Regions from separate parts of the Pseudomonas sp. PA-7-1E genome, predicted to be linked through region 1. Evidence: predicted binding sites of a transcription regulator. Region 1 holds the regulator's gene; the other holds the start of a gene.

Region 1 (3,847 bases):
TGGCCACCGTGCGGTTTTCCTGTTCGCTGCGCGACAGGAACCCGTCGACGCGACGCGCCAATTCACGAAACTCTTCAGCGCCCACTTCGCGGCGCATGAAGCGGCCCCAGTCCTGGCTCAAGGCCTGGGCTTCGGTGGCCATGCCGTTGACCAGGGGCGTGGCGTTTTCCACCAGGTCCATGGTGCGGTTGGCCGCTGCCTCAGTCAGCCTGACCACATAGGACAGACGTTCAGTGGCATCAGTGATCTGGGAAATTTCTTCGGCCTGGGGCATGCGCGGGTCAATCTGGAAATTGACGATTGCGCTGTGCAGCTCGCGTGTGAGCTTGCCCACTTCCTGGTACAGGCCGCGGTCACGGGTCTGGTTAAGCTCATGGATCAACTGCACCGCATCGGCGAACTGGCCTTTTTCCAGGCTGTCGACCAACTGGTGAGCATGTTTTTTCAGGGTCGACTCAAAGTCGCCCTGTGACGTTTCGTTATGCTCCATAGCTCCCCCGCGATGGCATTAGCCGTGGATGCGTTCGAAGATTTTCTCGATCTTCTCTTTCAAGGCCAGTGCCGTGAATGGCTTGACCACGTAACCGTTGACCCCGGCTTGGGCGGCTTCGATGATCTGTTCGCGCTTGGCTTCGGCGGTCACCATCAGCACAGGCAGGCTGCGCAGTTTTTCATCGGCGCGCACATGGCGCAGCAGGTCGATACCGGTCATGCCCGGCATGTTCCAGTCGGTCACCAGAAAGTCGATGCTCCCGCTGTTGAGGATCGGAATGGCCGTCAGGCCGTCATCCGCCTCGACCGTGTTGGTGAACCCAAGGTCACGCAACAGGTTTTTAATGATCCGCCGCATCGTTGAGAAGTCATCAACGATGAGGATTTTCATGTTCTTGTCCAATTCGACCTCCAAGCAGTCTTAAACGCGCCCAGCACCTGGACGCGCCATTTCAATCAACAGGCGTTACACAAAAAGGACTGCCCAGGGCACCACGGCACATAGCCGCGAAACCTTGCGATCTCACGGCAGCGTCTGCAGTGCCCCCACACTGCCTGTCAGCGCGCGCGCCACTCGGCCAATCGGCCCCGCAAGCGGGCTGCGCACTGGCTATGCAACTGGCTGACACGCGATTCGCTGACCCCCAGGACCTCACCGATTTCCTTGAGGTTAAGCTCTTCGTCGTAGTACAGCGCCAGCACCAGCCGCTCACGCTCTGGCAAATTGGCGATTGCATCGGCCAACGCGCCCTGGAAACGTTCATCTTCCAGGTCGCGCGACGGCTCCGTATGCGCGCTCGCGCCGTCCTCGTGCAGCCCTTCGTGCTCGCCGTCCTGTAAAAGGTCGTCGAAACTGAACAGGCGGCTGCCCAAGGTATCGTTCAAAATCCCGTAGTAATCGTCGAGACTCAATTGGAGTTCGGCCGCAACTTCATGATCTTTAGCGTCACGGCCGGTTTTTGCTTCAATTGCACGAATTGCATCGCTGACCATGCGCGTATTGCGGTGTACCGAACGCGGCGCCCAATCGCCTTTACGCACTTCATCGAGCATCGCGCCACGGATACGGATACCCGCATACGTTTCGAAACTGGCACCCTTGCTGGCGTCGTATTTGGTCGAGACTTCAAGCAGGCCGATCATGCCGGCCTGGATCAAGTCTTCGACCTGCACACTCGCAGGCAGGCGCGCCAACAGGTGATAGGCAATGCGCTTGACCAACGGCGCATAGCGCTCGATCAATTCGCCCTGGCTGTCACGTGCCGACTTTTTGTAAAGGTTGTAGCCGCTGGATGTCATAGCACCGGTCCTGCGCTCGTCTGATGCACCAAACGCTCGACGAAAAACTCCAGATGCCCCCGCGGGTTGGCGGGCAACGGCCAGGTATCGACCTTCTGGGCAATGGCCTTGAACGCCAGTGCGCATTTCGAACGAGGGAACGCTTCGTAGACCGCACGCTGCTTTTGCACGGCCTTGCGCACACACTCGTCATAGGGAACTGCGCCGACGTATTGTAAAGCCACATCGAGGAAGCGGTCCGTGACCTTGGTCAACTTGGCGAATAGGTTGCGCCCTTCCTGCGGGCTCTGGGCCATGTTGGCCAGAACGCGGAAGCGGTTCATGCCGTAGTCACGGTTAAGCAGCTTGATCAGCGCGTAGGCATCGGTGATCGAGGTGGGCTCGTCGCACACCACCAACAGCACTTCCTGCGCTGCGCGCACAAAGCTGACCACCGACTCGCCGATCCCGGCGGCGGTGTCGATCACCAGCACGTCGAGGTTGTCGCCGATGTCGCTGAACGCCTGGATCAGCCCGGCATGCTGCGCGGGGCTCAGGTGCACCATGCTCTGGGTGCCCGAGGCCGCCGGCACGATGCGAATGCCTCCGGGGCCCTGGAGCAGCACGTCGCGCAGCTCACAACGGCCTTCGATCACATCGGCCAGGGTATGTTTGGGTGTCAGCCCCAGCAGAACGTCCACGTTCGCCAAGCCCAGGTCAGCATCCAGCAGCATGACGCGACGGCCAAGCTCTGCCAGGGCCAGGGACAAATTCACTGACACGTTAGTTTTCCCGACGCCACCTTTGCCGCCGGTCACCGCGATCACCTGTACGGGATGCATGCTGCCCATTTTATTTCTTTACCTTGTCTTGCTTAGACGCAGGCTACATGGCTTGGCCGCGTGAATCGCTTGCAGACCATCGATGTAGGTACATTTCACGGTGTTCATCCTGCCTCAACCCACCCGTTTAGCCGGGTGGTGGTAAAGGTCGGCGAACATATCGGCCATCGCTTCCTCGCTAGGCTCGTCTTGCATTTGCACACTCACGGCACGGCTGACCAACTGATGACGGCGCGGCAGATGCAGATCATCCGGGATCCGCGGCCCGTCGGTGAGGTAGGCAACCGGTAACTCATGGCTGATGGCCAGGCTCAACACCTCGCCCAGGCTCGCGGTTTCGTCGAGCTTGGTGAGGATGCAACCGGCCAGGCCGCAACGCTTGTAACTGTGATAAGCAGCGGTAAGAACCTGTTTCTGGCTGGTGGTTGCAAGCACCAGGTAATTTTTTGACTTGATGCCTCGCCCGGCCAGGCTTTCGAGCTGCATGCGCAGCGCCGGATCACTGGCTTGCAGGCCGGCGGTATCGATCAGCACCACGCGCTTGCGCAGCAACGGGTCGAGGGCATTGGCCAGGGACTGGCCCGGGTCGACATGGGTCACCGGCACGTTGAGGATGCGGCCCAGGGTCTTGAGCTGCTCCTGAGCGCCGATACGGTAACTGTCCATGCTCACCAGGGCGATATTCTGCGCGCCGTATTTAAGCACGTAACGGGCCGCAAGCTTTGCCAGGGTGGTGGTCTTGCCCATGCCGGCGGGGCCGACCATGGCGATTACACCGCCCTCTTCCAGGGGTTCGATTTCCGGCGTGGCAATCATGCGCGCCAAGTGCGCCAGCAGCATGCGCCAGGCCTGCCGCGGCTCTTCGACTTCAGCGGTCAAGGCCAGCAGGTCGCGGGACAACGGGCCGGACAGGCCGATGCGTTGCAGGCGACGCCAGAGGTTGGCTTGCTGCGGCTTGCTGCCTTGCAGTTGGGTCCAGGCCAGCGAGCCGAGCTGCACTTCGAGCAATTCACGCAGGCCGTTGAGTTCAAAACGCATCGAGTCAATCACGCGCTGGTCAACTGCGGCAGCCGGGGCAGGCGCTGCAGGACGCGGCGGTTCGACAAAGGTGGGTTCAACCAGCGGCTCGGCGGCGGTCAGCGGCAGGCCGGCAAACAGCTGGCGATTGGTGCTGGCATCGCTGTCGCCACGCATGCTCAGTTCAGCCTGGGCCGACACAATGCGCGAGGCGGTCT
Region 2 (3,847 bases), on a different contig from region 1:
ACGGGACAGCAGGTCCCATTCACGCCACGGCGCAATGACTTTAACGCCTGGCTTGAGTGCGTAGGCACCCAGTTCGAAACGTACCTGGTCGTTGCCCTTGCCGGTGGCGCCGTGAGAAATGGCGTCGGCGCCCGTTTCGTTGGCGATCTCGATCAGGCGCTTGGCGATCAGCGGACGTGCGATGGAGGTACCCAGCAGGTACTCACCTTCGTAGACAGTGTTGGCGCGAAACATCGGGAAAACGAAATCGCGGACGAACTCTTCGCGCAGGTCGTCAATGTAGATCTCTTTCACGCCCATGGCTTGCGCCTTGGCACGTGCAGGTTCGACCTCTTCACCCTGACCCAGGTCAGCGGTGAAGGTCACCACTTCACAGTTATAAGTATCCTGCAGCCACTTGAGGATCACCGAAGTGTCCAGGCCGCCGGAATACGCGAGAACGACCTTGTTTACGTCGGCCATGCCATCACTCCACGGGGTTGTACGGAAAGGCGACGATTCTACCGATCAAAACCGTGAAATTACAGGGGCGCGACAGCAAATGAAGATAAAGCGACAGATTATGTCGAGTGGGCGACCGATGGTCGCCTCTTATGAGGTAGCCGCCGAGTTGCTCGGCGCAGTGGCCTGAGGCGCCGGTTTCTCTGGGGCAGCCACCCGCTCAAGCTGAATATTTACACGGCGGTTACGCGCACGGTTGGTGGCATTAGTGTTGGGCGCCAAGGGGTAGCTTTCGCCATGGAAGCGCATCGTGATTTGCGATTCCTGAATGCCGTTGGCCTTGAAGTAGTCCATCACCGCCAGGGCGCGGCGCCGTGAGACGTCACGGTTGGTCAGGCGATTGCCACTGTTATCGGAATGACCGTTCAACTCGACATGATTGACCGTGGGATCGGCTTTCATGAATGCCAGGATCACCGACAACTTCTTCTTGGCCGCCGCGTCCAGCTCAATACCACCACCGGGGAAGCCCACTTCAGTCTGTTTGACCTGGTCGTAATTCATGGGCAGCAGCTTGGTGGTGCACACCTGATAATCGTTGTACGCCTTGTTGAACTTCACAGGCAGCAGGCGAATTTCCGAGTAGCCGCCTTGACGCCCGTAATGCCGCACGGTCGGGCTGCGCCCTTCAAGCAAACCCGTGAACAGGCGGCCGGCCTGGGCCTGGGAGCTATTGAACAGGACGTCGCCGCTGCCGACACGCACGGCCCCAAGGTTGATATCACCTCGGCCCGGCTGCCACGGCGCGGCCGCGGCCAATAAGGTTGCCGAGCCGGCGCCAAGAGTGCCGCCATAGGTTTTCAGACGAAACGTTGCCTGCTCGCCGGCCCGGCGCACGAACTCACCGGAACCGAAATCGGTGATCGGCTGGGTCAGGCGGCACTCGAACTGATCGCCCTCCACCTTCCACTCAATATTCTCCAGACGTGTCTGGAACGTGAGGGCCGCCGCAGGCAGGCTGGCGAACACACTGAGCAGGGCTAGATAATACTGGCGCACGGGAGGCTCCACTGGTTTCTACAACACTTCAAAGCGTCATACATCGTTAAGGCATACCCGGAGATATCGGTAGCATCCGGCAAAACTTGATAGCGAGTGCCTGCAAGAGTCTTTTCCGGTAGCATTCCCACCAGATTGACCCGCCTGGAATCCCCAATGTCCGACCGCCTGACCCTGCTGCGTCCCGACGACTGGCATATTCATCTTCGCGATGGTGCTGCGTTACCCCAAACCGTGGCCGATGTGGCCCGCACGTTTGGCCGTGCCATCATCATGCCTAACCTGGTACCTCCGGTGCGCAATGCCGCAGAAGCCGACGCCTATCGCCAGCGCATCCTCGCTGCACGACCGGCCGGCAGCCGCTTCGAACCGTTGATGGTGCTCTACCTGACCGACCGCACCCAGCCTGAAGAAATTCGTGAAGCCAAGGCCAGCGGTTATGTGCACGCCGCCAAGCTGTACCCGGCAGGTGCGACCACCAACTCCGATTCCGGTGTAACCAGTATCGACAAGATCCTGCCGGCGATCGAAGCCATGGCGGAGGTCGGCATGCCATTGCTGATCCACGGGGAAGTCACCCGTGGCGACGTGGATGTGTTCGATCGCGAAAAAATCTTCATCGATGAACACATGCGTCGTGTGGTCGAGTTGTTCCCTACGCTCAAAGTGGTGTTTGAACACATCACCACCGCCGATGCGGTGCAGTTCGTCAGCGAAGCGTCGGCCAACGTTGGCGCGACCATCACCGCTCATCACCTGCTCTACAACCGCAACCACATGCTGGTGGGCGGGATTCGGCCGCATTTCTATTGCCTGCCTATTCTCAAGCGCAATACCCACCAGGTCGCACTGCTGGATGCCGCCACCAGCGGCAGCCCGAAGTTCTTCCTCGGCACCGACTCTGCGCCACACGCCCAGCACGCCAAGGAAGCCGCATGCGGCTGCGCCGGCTGCTACACCGCGTTTGCCGCCATCGAGTTGTACGCCGAAGCTTTCGAACAGCGTAACGCGCTGGACAAACTCGAAGGTTTCGCCAGCCTCAACGGCCCGCGTTTCTACGGCCTGCCGGCGAATACCGACCGCATTACCCTGGTCCGTGAAGACTGGACCGCCCCTGCCAGCCTGCCGTTTGGCGAACTGACCGTTATCCCGCTGCGCGCCGGTGAAACACTGCGCTGGCGCCTGCTGGAGGAAAGCAAGTGAGTGAAGACCATTACGACGACGAACAAGAGCACGGCGGTGGCGGCTCGCGCCATCCGATGGCCGAGCGTTTTCGCGGCTATCTGCCGGTCGTCATCGACGTAGAAACCGGTGGTTTCAACTGCGCCACCGACGCCTTGCTGGAAATCGCCGCAACCACCATCGGCATGGACGAACAGGGCTTTGTGTACCCGGAACACACCCATTTCTTCCGCGTCGAGCCGTTTGAAGGCGCCAATATCGAAGCCGCTGCCCTGGAATTCACCGGGATCAAGCTCGACCACCCACTGCGTATGGCGGTAAGTGAAGAAGCGGCGCTGACCGATATCTTCCGTGGCGTGCGCAAGGCGTTGAAGGCCAATGGCTGCAAACGTGCGATCCTGGTCGGCCACAACAGCAGTTTCGACCTGGGCTTCCTGAACGCCGCCGTGGCGCGGCTGGACATGAAGCGCAACCCGTTTCATCCGTTCTCCAGTTTCGACACCGCAACGCTTGCCGGCCTGGCCTACGGTCAGACCGTTCTGGCCAAAGCCTGCCAGGCGGCCGGTATCGACTTTGACGGGCGTGAAGCCCACTCGGCCCGCTACGACACCGAAAAGACCGCCGAGCTGTTCTGCGGCATCGTCAATCGGTGGAAACAGATGGGCGGCTGGGAAGACTTCAACGACTGAAGGCAAATCCCACGCATAAAAAAACCGGCCTTTTCAGGCCGGTTTTTTTGTACCGTGACGTTGGCTTACAGCTTGCCAGCGTTCTCGGTCAGGTAAGCCGCAACGCCTTCTGGCGAAGCGTTCATGCCTTTGTCGCCTTTTTTCCAGTTGGCAGGGCAGACTTCGCCGTGCTCTTCGTGGAATTGCAGCGCGTCGACCAGGCGGATCAGCTCTTCCATGTTACGGCCCAGCGGCAGGTCGTTGATGATCTGCGAGCGCACAACGCCCTTGTCGTCGATCAGGAACGCGCCACGGAACGCCACGCCGCCTTCGGACTCAACGTCGTAGGCCTTGGCGATGTCGTGCTTCATGTCGGCAGCCATGGTGTATTTGACTTTGCCGATGCCGCCGTCGTTGATGGCGGTGTTGCGCCAGGCGTTGTGGGTGAAATGGGAGTCGATGGAAACCGCGACCACTTCAACATTGCGCGCTTTGAA

The links. Region 1 encodes FliA, which starts transcription of late flagellar genes. Its sites were predicted from a motif close to CTAAAGTTTNNNNNNNNNNNGCCGNTAA; they were not measured.
Region 2: GIW79_RS06270 (flagellar protein MotY) is a predicted target of FliA. The motif match lies at 1,564-1,591, and genes of this name have one in related genera.

What each region holds. Positions count from the first base shown of each region.
Region 1 is NZ_WKFA01000008.1:45,433-49,279, reverse strand. It holds gene GIW79_RS07615 (protein phosphatase CheZ) at 1-490, opposite strand, end outside; gene GIW79_RS07610 (chemotaxis response regulator CheY) at 509-883, opposite strand; gene fliA (RNA polymerase sigma factor FliA) at 1,051-1,791, opposite strand; gene fleN (flagellar synthesis regulator FleN) at 1,788-2,621, opposite strand; gene flhF (flagellar biosynthesis protein FlhF) at 2,727-3,847, opposite strand, start outside.
Region 2 is NZ_WKFA01000006.1:149,595-153,441, reverse strand. It holds gene GIW79_RS06275 (argininosuccinate synthase) at 1-462, opposite strand, end outside; gene GIW79_RS06270 (flagellar protein MotY) at 592-1,500, opposite strand; gene pyrC (dihydroorotase) at 1,657-2,703, shown strand; gene rnt (ribonuclease T) at 2,700-3,371, shown strand; gene GIW79_RS06255 (peroxiredoxin) at 3,437-3,847, opposite strand, start outside.